Linked DNA regions of Aminobacter aminovorans. The protein of the gene in region 1 interacts with the protein of each later gene in a pairwise test. Links are inferred from orthologs where the notes say so. Each region holds a gene or a part of one and is shown on either strand. Other genes may lie near its edges. The genes, in order: rpe and eno.

Region 1 (6,189 bases):
AGTTTGCAGATACAGGCGATGGCGAGGTCATTCGCTACTGGCGCGAAAGCCCCGACGATCCGGCGACCGAAAGCATCTGGGTGCCGGTGCCGCAGGAATATGCCGTCGGCTTCCCTGAAGGCAACCGCCGGTCGGCCGGCGGCATCGACCTGCAATATGGCTATGACGCGCAAGGCTTCATCAACCCCAACGCCTGCACCGACACCATCGTCAAGACGGGTGACAGACTGAGGGACAATCCTACCCTGGCCGAACAACTCGCAGTTGGCGGCCCGCTCGCCGTCCATGGCGTGCAGATCACCTCGACCTCGCTTGTGAAGCCGGCGAACGTTCCGCCCTTCGGCTCATGGTTCGTCGACTTTGACAGCTTCTATGAAGACCCCGAGGTCGAGGGGCACGTCGGCGACGTCGAAATCTGGCGTCCCTGCGACGGCCGTGCCGGCTATTACGAGCAGCTTCCCTATCCGGGCGACTATCCGACGCCTCTGTGGCCGCCGGACTTCCCACCGCCCGGCAATATCCCGCCTTGCCTCGACGTCGAGGCGGTCGAGTATTTCTGTACCCCGGCCGGGCTCGAGGCCGATCTCTATCTCCGCGACGTTGCAGGCATCGGCGGCGATTCCGTCAAGGCCGATTCCAGGACGCCGGGCGTTGGCATCACTCCGCTTCAGCAGAGCAAGCCGGCGGGTGCGCCGTTCACCATCGGGGTGACGGGCCACTTCCCCGGCGACACTGTCAATGTCGGCCTGTGCTTCTACAAGCAGTCCGATGCCGACAAGGGTGGTTACTACCCATGCTGCAAAGTGGTGGTGCCGCTTGCCACGCCCCAAGTCAGCTGCGAACCGTGAGGGAGGGAGAGATGAACATTCGCACCCCCGTCCCGCTCGCCACGCAGAGCAACCCAACCGTCATGGAGACGATCATGAAACCCCTGTCATTCGCCAGGCGCGGCGCGCGCTGGCTGGTGGCGGCAGGTATCGCGCTCGCCGCCATGCCCTTGTCGCCGGCAGCAGCCCAACCGCTGCCCGAGGTCGTGCCTGAACTGAGGCTCGACCGCGTCATACCGCATCCCGGCCACGACGACGTCGTACCGTTCTTCACCAAGAAGGGTGTCCAGCGCAATTGCGACTATGTCGTCTACAACCTGCGTTTCGGCGCTCGCGGCAATCCGGAAAAGTTCTTCGATCCGGCCTTCGCCAACGGCCTCAAGACGTTGCGCATGGATTTCCGCGACCAGGTCGCCGCAGGCCTGACGATCGTCAACGTCCAGGCATCAGGCGATGGCACCGATGCCATCGGCGGTCCGCTGCCGGCGGCCACCATCGGTGCCACGGCGAATCCCAACGACACCGCTGGCATTTCCGACTTCCGGCTGTCGGCGACCGATCTTGACGGAGTCGGTGCACCCAACGAACGTTACATCGACATTCGCATCACTGCCCTGATCGACCACGCCGCCTTCCCGGCCCCGGCGATCGTCGACAACCAGGGTGTCGTGAAGCTGTCGGCAGGCCCAGGCTCGATCGAGATCCCCTCGCACGATCCGTCCAAGCCCGACGATGGTGATTTCCGCACCGGCGAAAAGACCTCTATCCGCATCGACGTCACCGATTGCGAGCCGCCTCCGCCCCCGCCTCCGGGTGGCGACGGGCCGTGCTTCAAAGTCGAACGTGGTGATGTCGACTGCGTGCCCGGCGGCGGCGCCTACATCTACAACATGCCTGTCGGACCCGAGATGGCCGGCCGCTGGGTGCAGCTTCGTACCACCACGCCCGGCATCACCATCGATCCGCCCCTGCAACTCGCTCCGCCCGGCGGCGGCGTGCTGCACTGGGAGATCGAGGGCGCAAGCCCCGGTGATGTCGTCAATCTGATCGTCACCGGCATCGAAACCTATGCCGGTCCGGAAGAGGGTGTCGGCCTGTGCTGCACCCAGACTGTCGACATCGTCATTCCGCCAGACCTCAGGTGCCCACCCGAAAAGCGGCCCGACATCAAGGTCGAGAAACGTGCCGAGGTCGCCCGCTGCACCTATCTTGGCGGCTGCGACTTCACCATCCGCGTCACCAATGTCGGCGATGGTCCCTACAATGGCAAGATCGTGCTCGACGAGGTGACCTTGCCAGGCAACGCGACGATAGATTCCGGGCCGAACGCGCCCTGGACCTGTCTGCCGGCGACCAGCCCGATGAGTTGCGAGCATCCGGCGACCACGCTTGATCCAGGCGAGTCTGTCGATCTCAAGATCGGCTTCAAGCCCGGACCCGGCTGGGAGGCACGCTTCATCCGCAACTGTGCCGAATACGACTACACGGCGAGCGGAAAGCCCGACGTGTTCGGCCGTACCGACAACGACAAGGCCTGCGCCACCATTCCGATCTGCAAGCGCGGCGATCCCGATTGCCGTCCGCCTGTGGAGAAGAAAGTCGATCTGCGCATCACCAAGGACCCACGTTCGGTTTCCTGCAGTGCCGATGGCGTCTGCAGCTTCCTGATCCGTGTCTACAACAACGGCACCGAAAACTATGTCGGACCGCTGACCGTGATCGACGACTATCCCACGGGAGCGCCGACGTCCTCGACTTTCGGTCCGACCCCGCCCTGGACGTGCGGTCCGGCCGGTCCCGGCCAGTTCCGCTGCGATCATCCGGGCGTGGCACTCGTGCCGGGCGCGTCGGTGCCGTTGTCCGTGGTCGCCATCGTGCCGGCGGATTACCAGTCCGACATGATCCGCAACTGCGGCGAGGTCCGGGCGATCCTGGGCGAGACGGTGCTCACCAACAACAGGGCCTGCGCCACCATGCGCATCCCGCATCCGGGACGGCCGCGCCTGACGGTTGCCAAGACCGGCGACCGGCAGTGCGAAACCGGCCGGCCCTGCACGTTCGAGATCACCATCACCAACAGCGGCACCGCTCCCTTCAATGGTTCGGTCCGCATCGGCGATGCGATCGGCGTGGACGGTCTCGGACGGCTGGATGGTGTTGCGATCGCGTCGGTCGAACCGCCCTTCGGCTGCTCGCCGGAACCGGCGACGCTGCCGCTGTCCTGTGTTGCCAACATCAGCCTCGGCGCCGGCGAAAGCCGCGTCCACAGGGTAACGGTGGTGATCCCCGACGATGGCCGCCTCGCCAATCTACCCCGGCCGGCGCCCGCCCAGAACTGCGTTGCCGTGCTTCCGCCCGACACGCCGGTTCGCGGCCTCGACCTGGCCGGTGGAACGGCGGTTCCGGGCGGTCTTGGCGGCAGCCCTTATGCCTGCCACCGCTTCCTGATCGACCACGAGGAAAAGCAGCAGTGCTCGGAAGGCTTCGTGCTCAACCAGGCGGGTCGCTGCGTCTGCCCCGAGGGGACGACGTTCCGTAACGGCCAGTGCGTCCAGGATAGCGGGACGGTGACGCCGGTTCCGCCGGTCAAGCCGCAATGCCGCCTGTTGCCGGGACAGATCCGCACCGAAGACGGGCGCTGCATCTGCCCGCGTGGCACGGACCTCAAGAACGGCAAGTGCGTGCGGCCGGAGCAGCCGCCGGAACGGCAGTGCACCCTGCTGCCCGGCCAGATCCGGACGCAGGACGGAAGCTGCATCTGCCCGCGTGGCACCGAGCTGAAGAACGGCCGTTGCGTCAAGGACGTGCCGCCGGTCCGCCAGTGCACGCTGCTGCCGGGTCAGATCCGGACGCAGGACGGACGCTGCATCTGCCCACGTGGCACCGAGCTGAGGAACGGCCGCTGCGTCAAGGATGTGCCGCCGGTGCGTCAGTGCACGCTGCTGCCGGGCCAGATCCGGACCAAGGAGGGGCGCTGCATCTGCCCGCGTGGGACGGAGCTGATCAGGGGCGCATGCCGCAAGGCACCGACGACGCAGTGCCCCGAAGGCACGTCGCTGGTGCGTGGCCGCTGCGTGCCCGACCGGCAGGACACCGTCTGCCGCCGTGGCGAGGTGCTGGTCAACGGCCAGTGCATGACCATCGAGCGTGAATGCCCGCGCGGTACGGTCGGCCAGTATCCGAACTGCCGCCCGCGCCAGCGTCCGACGCTCGAGATCATGCCGATCAACCCGGATGTGTTCCGCGGCCTGATCCCGCAGAGGCAGCAGCAGCCTCAGCGGCCCAACAACAACATCATTCCGCAGTGATCGGAGCGAACGTGATGGAACCCCGCCGGCCTGGCCGGCGGGGTTCTGCTTCCTTCAGGCTGGAGCGGTTTTGCGCAATTCCGGGCGGAGAATCGCTGAACACTTCTCCTGGAATCGCTCCTGGCGGCGATGTGACGGGATTCTCGGCTCGACAAGGGCCGCGGCTGATATTAGGCAGTCCGGAAAACCGGCTCTGCCCCTTTCGAAAGGCCTGAACGTGAGCAACAAGACCCTGATCGCGCCCTCGGTGCTGTCGTCCGACTTCTCCAAGCTCGGCGAGGAGGTCGAGGCCATCGTCGCCGCCGGCGCCGACTGGATCCATCTCGATGTCATGGACGGCCATTTCGTCCCCAACATTACCTTCGGCCCGCCGGTCATCAAGGCGATCCGCAACCGCACCGACAAGGTGTTCGACTGCCATCTGATGATTGCGCCGACCGATCCGTATCTGGCAGCCTTCGCCGATGCCGGCTGCGACATCATCACGGTTCACGCCGAGGCCGGCCCGCATCTCGACCGCTCGCTGCAGACGATCCGTAATCTCGGCAAGAAGGCCGGCGTGTCTCTCAACCCGTCGACGCCGGAATCTGTCATCGAATACGTGCTCGACCGGCTCGACTTGGTGCTCTTGATGACTGTCAATCCGGGCTTCGGCGGCCAGGCTTTCATCCCGGCGGTCATCGACAAGGTCAAGCGCGTCAAGGCGATGATCGGCAACCGTCCGATCGACATCGAGATCGACGGCGGCGTCACGCCCGAAACCGCGCCGCTGGTCACCGCCGCCGGCGCCAATGTGCTCGTCGCCGGCAACGCTGTGTTCAAGGGCGGGCCTGCGGCCTATGCCGCGAACATCGAGGCGATCCGGGCTGCGGCGGACAAGGCGGCGATCTGACCTAGGGGCTGAATGGCAAAGCCCCTCTCCGTCACGGTGAGGGGGCTTTTTGCTGAGCTTTGTCGGCCGAGGCGCCTAGGCGCCAAATACCCTCTTGCCATCGATCCAGGTGCCCGACACGTCGAGCCCCTCGGTCAGCTGCACGGCATTCGCCTGATAGCCCTTGGCAAGGCGGCCGAGGCGCTTTTCCTGGCCGACGGCTTCCGCCGGATAGAGCGAGGCCATGCGGATAGCCTCGCCGAGCTCGTAGCCGATCGTCTCGTGCATGAAGCGGATTGCCGAGATCATGTCGAGGTCGGCGCCGGCCAGCGTGCCGTTCTCAAGCGTCAGCCGTCCGTTCTCGCGCTTGATGGTGCGGCCGTTGAGCTCGAACGACTTGAGGTCGGTGCCGATGGTCGCCATGGCGTCGGTGACGAGGAAGATGCGGGCAGGGCCGTTCTTGGCCTTGAGTGCGATCTTCATCGTTGCCGGGTCGACATGGATGCCGTCGGCGATCAGGCCGGCCGAGAAGCGTGATATCTCGACGGCGGCACCGGCAAGGCCGGGCTCGCGGTTGCCGATCTGGCTCATGGCGTTGAATAGATGTGTCGCCATCGACGCACCCGCCTCGGCATATTCCTTCGCCGTGCGGTAGCTGGTGTCGGTGTGGCCGAGGCTGACGACGATGCCGGCATCGGCCAGCGCCTTGACCTGGTCGGCCTTGACCGATTCCGGCGCGACGGTGGTGAGGAGCACGGGCATCGACGGACGCGCGGCGATCAAAGCTGCCTCGTCGTCGGCGTCCATCGGGCGGATCAGCTGGGGATCGTGCGCGCCCTTGCGGGCAAGCGACAGATGCGGCCCCTCGAGATGCAGGCCGAGGAAGCCCGGCATCTTGCGCCTGGCCGCTTCGATACCGGCCGCGATGGTCGATCGGGTGATCTCACGTGTGTCGGTGATCAGCGTCGGCAGCACGGCCGTCGTGCCGAAGGGCATCTGCGCCTTGCAGATGACTTCGAGCGTGTCGACGTCCGGCTTGTCGTTGAGCATCAACCCGCCGCCGCCATTGACCTGCAGGTCGATGAAGCCGGGGACGAGCATGGCGCCTGCCTCCGTCACCTTCACGCCAGCGGGAATGTCACCCCGCGCGACGATGCCCTCGACCAGCCCGTCCGCGACGAGC
Region 2 (6,159 bases), 2.6 Mb from region 1 along the record:
GGTGGTCGTTGAAAACGGCAAGATCGTTGCCTACCGCGTCAACATGAAGGTGACCTTCATCCTCGCCGACTGATCGCACACACTATCGGGAAATGTTGGAACCTCCACGCCGGGGGCCCGTTACCCCTGCATCCCAACCAACGAGGAGCAGGATCATGACGACCCAGACTGGTCATACCGCAGCCATTCCCGCATCGCGGGTCATCGGTACCAACGTCTACAATGTTGCCGGTGAGACGATCGGCAAGATCGAGGACGTGATGCTCGACAAGCTGTCGAACGGCATCATGTTCGCCGTCATCGGCTTCGGCGGTTTCCTGGGCATCGGCGAGCGCTACCACGCCATCCCGTGGTCGACGCTGGATTTCGACAAGGGCCGCGGCGGCTACGTCGTTCCGTTCTCCAGGGAGCAGCTCAAGGCGGCGCCTTCCTATTCGGTCAACGAACTGACCGAGGATGATGGCCGTCTGGCGCGCGACGCTTCATACCAGCACTATCGTGTCGAGCCCTATTGGCACTGATCGCCGAACAACAAAAAGCCCCGCCGAAGCGGGGCTTTTCTTTTGTGCCGGCGCCTTACCTTGGTGTCGGTAGTATCCGTACCTGCGACACGCCTTGCGGGGGCGGTTGACTGTCGCATGAGGTCAGAAACGCTGCGGCGATGAAGAACAAACTCAAAATACCACTCAACTCGGACATGGCGAAACTCCCTCTGTTTCGCCCCGCGCGCCCGCAGTTTACCCGAAAGTTTGGCCGATGCCTGCCTGTTCGGATGAATTATGATGACAGCGTTTTGTCTAAAGTGAATCCCGCGGCTGACGCAGCGTGATATTTGGCCGCCCGCGATTGCGTTTTCCTGATCTTTGGCTAAGACGGGCGCGGAAATCCAACCGATCCTTCTTTGCGATCAGCTCCCGGGGATGCCTCACATGACAGCAATCATCGACATTATCGGCCGCGAGATTCTCGACAGCCGCGGCAATCCCACCGTCGAGGTGGACGTGGTCCTCGAAGACGGTTCGATGGGCCGCGCGGCGGTTCCGTCTGGCGCATCGACCGGCGCCCATGAGGCGATGGAACTGCGCGACGGCGGCCCGCGCTATCTCGGCAAGGGTGTCGAGCGCGCTGTCGAAGCCGTCAATGGCGAGCTGTTCGAGGCGATCGGCGGCATGGAAGCCGAGAACCAGATCCACATCGACCAGACGATGATCGAGCTCGACGGCACCCCCAACAAGAGCCGCCTCGGCGCCAACGCCATCCTCGGCGTGTCGCTCGCCGTCGCCAAGGCGGCCGCCGAGTCGTCGGGCCTGCCGCTCTATCGTTATGTCGGCGGACCCAACGCTCGCGTGCTGCCGGTGCCGATGATGAACATCATCAATGGCGGCGCGCATGCCGACAATCCGATCGACTTCCAGGAATTCATGATCATGCCGATCGGTGCGCCTTCGCTGCGCGACGCCGTGCGCTGGGGCTCGGAGATCTTCCACACCCTCAAGAAGGGTCTGAAGGAAGCCGGCCACAACACCAATGTCGGCGACGAAGGCGGCTTCGCGCCGAACCTCAAGAGCGCGCAGGCTGCGCTCGACTTCGTCATGGCATCGATCGAGAAGGCCGGCTTCAAGCCTGGCGAGGACGTGGCACTGGCGCTCGATTGTGCCGCGACCGAGTTCTTCAAGGGCGGCAACTACGTCTATGAAGGCGAGAAGAAGACCCGCGATCCCAAGGCTCAGGCCAAGTACCTGGCCAAGCTCGCCGCCGACTACCCGATCATCTCGATCGAGGACGGCATGGCCGAGGACGACTGGGAAGGCTGGAAGTACCTGACAGACATCTGCGGCGACAAAGTGCAACTGGTCGGCGACGACCTGTTCGTCACCAACTCGGCCCGCCTGCGCGACGGCATCAAGATGGGCGTCGCCAACTCGATCCTGGTCAAAGTCAACCAGATCGGTTCGCTGACCGAGACGCTCGACGCAGTCGAGACCGCGCACAAGGCAAGCTACACCGCCGTCATGTCGCACCGTTCGGGTGAAACCGAGGATTCGACCATTGCCGATCTCGCCGTTGCCACCAACTGCGGACAGATCAAGACCGGCTCGCTCGCCCGTTCGGATCGCACCGCCAAGTACAACCAGCTCATCCGCATCGAAGAAGAGCTCGGCAAGCAGGCGCGCTTTGCTGGCAGGTCGATCCTGCGCGGCTGATCCGATGGGCACATCAGGCGGGCGGCAAAGCGAGCGATCAAACAGACTGGCTTGCTGCCTGCTGATGGCTGCCGCCTTCAACTGGCTTCCTGCGTCGCCCGCACTGGCGCAGGACTCGACGGATGGCTTCCGTTCGCCGACCGGCAACATCCAATGCATGTTCTTCGACGACGATGCATCGATACGCTGTAACATCGCCGACAAGACAACGCCATTGCCACCGCGCCCGCAGGACTGCGAACTGGACTGGGGCAATGATTTCGGCCTGGATGAAACGTCGAGACGCGGTGTGCTGATGTGCGTCGGCGACACGATCGTCGGCGACTATCCGGACCTGGCCTATGGCGAAACTTTCGAGCGCGGAGACATCAGCTGCGTCTCCGAGCGCTCGGGCGTGACCTGCATCAACGGGCGGGGCGCGGGATTTGCGCTTTCGCGGGCGCGACAGCGGCTGTTTTGAATCTGACGCGGTTTTTCGTGCGAAACGAGACTGTCGTAACCCGACATTAAGTATGATTGGGCAACAAGGGTGCAAAAGGTTTTTGCGCACCATGTGGACACGCCAGCACAAGCAGACAAACACTGGGCGCCTGATCGTGCCGGCGCTGGCGGTGATGTTCCTGTCCTATTTCGGCTTCCACGCCTATCACGGCGAGTTCGGCATCTATTCCAAGTACCGGCTCGAAGCGCGCGCCGTCGAACTCCAGGCCCGGCTGGACACTGTCAGGGCGCAACGCCTCGACGTCGAACGCCGCGTACACATGCTCCACGATGGCTCGTTGGAGAAGGACATGCTTGACGAGCAGGCGCGCAACGCCTTGAATATGTCCCATGCCGATGAGCTCACCATAATGCGGCCATCCGGTCGCCGGATTAACTGACTTCCAGTTAATCAACAAGAAATCCAACGTTTTTAGACGCTTAACCGCATGCCTGCTATGCATTTTTCCGCATGGCGCAGCGTCACTCACCATGCTAGCGTTTGGACATGGAGAGGAGAGATTATGCATGATCTCCTCATTGTCCGCAAAGAGACGCCACTAGGGAGTGATGCATGGCCACCGCAGCCAAAAAAGCGCCTGCCAAATCTAAATCTGACTCAAAATCCCTTTCAGCACCGGTCACGCCTAAGCCGGTTGATTTCAGCAAGGAACAGGATCTCGCCGCCTATCGCGAGATGCTTCTGATCCGCCGCTTCGAGGAAAAGGCCGGCCAGCTCTACGGCATGGGCTTCATCGGCGGTTTCTGCCACCTCTATATCGGTCAGGAAGCGGTCGTCACCGGCCTGCAGATGTCGCTGATCGAAGGCGACCAGATGATCACCGCCTATCGCGATCACGGCCACATGCTTGCCATGGGTCTGTCGGCGCGCGGCGTTATGGCGGAACTGACCGGGCGTCGGGGCGGCTTGTCGAAAGGCAAGGGCGGCTCCATGCACATGTTCTCCAAGGAAAAGCACTTCTACGGCGGCCACGGCATCGTCGGCGCTCAGGTGTCGCTCGGTACCGGACTGGCTTTCGCCAACCGCTATCGTGAGAACCCGAATGTCTCGGTGACCTATTTCGGCGACGGCGCTGCCAACCAGGGCCAGGTCTATGAGAGCTTCAACATGGCCGCGCTGTGGAAGCTGCCGGTGATCTACGTCATCGAAAACAATCGCTACGCCATGGGCACCGCCGTTACGCGCGCTTCGGCCGAGACGGATTTCTCGCAGCGCGGCGTGTCCTTCAAGATTCCAGGCATCAAGGTCGACGGCATGGATGTGCGCGCGGTCAAGGCCGCCGGCGATCTCGCCACCGAATGGTGCCGTTCGGGCAACGGTCCGATGATCCTCGAGATGGAGACCTACCGCTATCGCGGTCACTCGATGTCTGATCCGGCCAAGTACCGCTCCAAGGACGAAGTGCAGAAGATGCGCTCCGAGCACGACCCGATCGAACAGGTCAAGGCGCGCCTCATCGCCAAGAAGTGGGCCAGCGAAGACGACCTCAAGGCGGTCGACAAGGATGTTCGCGACATTGTGGCTGACGCCGCAGACTTTGCTCAGACCGATCCCGAGCCGGATGCTTCCGAGCTCTGGACCGACATCTTGATCTAAGGGAGGGCGCGAACATGCCGATCGAAATTCTCATGCCTGCGCTCTCGCCGACGATGGAAGAGGGCAATCTGTCCAAGTGGTTGAAGAACGAGGGCGACAAGATCGTCGCCGGCGACGTCATCGCCGAAATCGAAACCGACAAGGCGACCATGGAAGTGGAAGCCGTTGACGAGGGCACCCTCGGCAAGGTCCTGATCGCCGCCGGCACCGAAGGCGTCAAGGTCAACACGCCGATCGCCGTGCTGCTGCAGGATGGCGAAAGCGCTGCCGACATCGGCAAGGGCGCAGCCCCGGCCAAGGCCGAGGCACCTCCCGCTGCAGCACCTGCTGCTGCTCCGGTTGCCGCTGCACCGGTTGCTGCCGCGCCCAAAACCGAAGTCGCTGCCGATCCCGACATTCCTGTCGGCACCGAGATGGTGTCGACGACCGTCCGCGAAGCGCTGCGCGATGCCATGGCCGAGGAAATGCGCCGCGACGGCGACGTGTTCATCATGGGCGAGGAGGTTGCCGAGTACCAGGGCGCCTACAAGATCACCCAAGGCCTCTTGCAGGAGTTCGGTCCGCGTCGCGTCGTCGACACTCCGATTACCGAGCACGGCTTTGCCGGCGTCGGCGTCGGCGCCGCGATGACCGGCCTCAAGCCGATCGTCGAGTTCATGACCTTCAACTTCGCCATGCAGGCGATCGACCAGATCGTCAACTCGGCTGCAAAGACGCTCTACATGTCGGGTGGCCAGATGGGCGCGCCGATCGTCTTCCGTGGACCGAGCGGTGCGGCTGCCCGCGTCGCGGCCCAGCACTCGCAGTGCTATGCCGCATGGTACAGCCACATTCCGGGCCTCAAGGTGGTGATGCCGTACTCGGCAGCCGATGCCAAGGGCCTGCTCAAGGCTGCCATCCGCGACCCGAACCCGGTCATCTTCCTCGAGAACGAAATCCTCTACGGCCATTCCTTCGATGTGCCGAAGCTCGATGATTTCGTTCTGCCGATCGGCAAGGCGCGCATCCACAAGACCGGCAAGGACGTCACCATCGTGTCGTTCGGCATCGGCATGACCTATGCGATCAAGGCCGAGGCAGAACTTCGTGGCATGGGTATCGATGCTGAAATCATCGATCTCCGCACCATCCGTCCGCTCGACTTCGACACCATCATTGCCTCGGTGAAGAAGACCAACAGGCTGATCGTGGTGGAAGAGGGCTTCCCGCAGTCGTCGGTCGGCGACCACATCGCCAACCAGGTGTCGCAGCGTGCCTTCGATCACCTCGACGCGCCTGTCATCACCATCGCCGGCAAGGACGTGCCGATGCCCTACGCCGCCAATCTCGAAAAGCTCGCTCTGCCGAATGTCGGCGAAGTGATCGAGGCGGTCAAAGCAGTCACGTATCGCTGACACGGGCGGGAGGTCATCATGCCGATCAATATCACTATGCCTGCCCTTTCGCCGACCATGGAAGAGGGCAATCTGGCCAAGTGGCTGGTCAAGGAAGGCGACAAGGTTTCGCCCGGCGACGTGATCGCCGAGATCGAGACCGACAAGGCAACGATGGAAGTCGAGGCCGTCGATGAGGGCACCGTCGCCAAGCTGCTGGTTCCGGCCGGCACCGAAGGCGTCAAGGTCAACGCGCTGATCGCCATTCTCGCCGGCGACGGCGAAGATGTCGCGGCTGCGGCCAAGGGCGGCGATGCCGCTCCTGCCAAGGCAGACGCGCCGAAGGCGGAAGCACCTGCTGCCGCGGCACCTGCGGCGGCCGCTGCTGCTCCGGTCGCCGCCGCGCCCGTTGCTGCTCCGGCAGCCAAGCCGGCTGCGACCGACGGCGCTGCAACCTCCAGCGACGGCCGGACCTTTGCATCGC

The links.
Region 2: the proteins of rpe (region 1) and eno interact in binary tests that used the Escherichia coli proteins (3 or more experiments, as listed by UniProt). The link is inferred for Aminobacter aminovorans from one-to-one orthologs.

What each region holds. Positions count from the first base shown.
Region 1 is NZ_UFSM01000001.1:410,040-416,228, reverse strand. What follows is about bases 3,329-6,189. They hold rpe (ribulose-phosphate 3-epimerase), read left to right. Parts: upstream 3,329-4,352; coding sequence 4,353-5,027; downstream 5,028-6,189. Other genes in these bases: nagA (N-acetylglucosamine-6-phosphate deacetylase), read right to left, coding at 5,103-6,189; DY201_RS02045 (DUF7929 domain-containing protein), read left to right, coding at 3,329-4,135. Also shown: DY201_RS02050 (hypothetical protein), read left to right, coding at 1-848; more of DY201_RS02045, read left to right, coding at 860-3,328. UniProt on the Escherichia coli protein: Catalyzes the reversible epimerization of D-ribulose 5-phosphate to D-xylulose 5-phosphate.
Region 2 is NZ_UFSM01000001.1:3,038,771-3,044,929, forward strand. What follows is about bases 236-3,066. They hold eno (phosphopyruvate hydratase), read left to right. Parts: upstream 236-929; coding sequence 930-2,204; downstream 2,205-3,066. Other genes in these bases: DY201_RS14980 (PRC-barrel domain-containing protein), read left to right, coding at 236-521; DY201_RS14990 (DUF6636 domain-containing protein), read left to right, coding at 2,269-2,664; DY201_RS14995 (FtsB family cell division protein), read left to right, coding at 2,756-3,066. Outside these bases: DY201_RS14975 (dodecin family protein), read left to right, coding at 1-73; more of DY201_RS14980, read left to right, coding at 156-235; more of DY201_RS14995, read left to right, coding at 3,067-3,085; pdhA (pyruvate dehydrogenase (acetyl-transferring) E1 component subunit alpha), read left to right, coding at 3,259-4,302; DY201_RS15005 (pyruvate dehydrogenase complex E1 component subunit beta), read left to right, coding at 4,317-5,696; DY201_RS15010 (pyruvate dehydrogenase complex dihydrolipoamide acetyltransferase), read left to right, coding at 5,715-6,159. UniProt on the Escherichia coli protein: Catalyzes the reversible conversion of 2-phosphoglycerate (2-PG) into phosphoenolpyruvate (PEP). It is essential for the degradation of carbohydrates via glycolysis.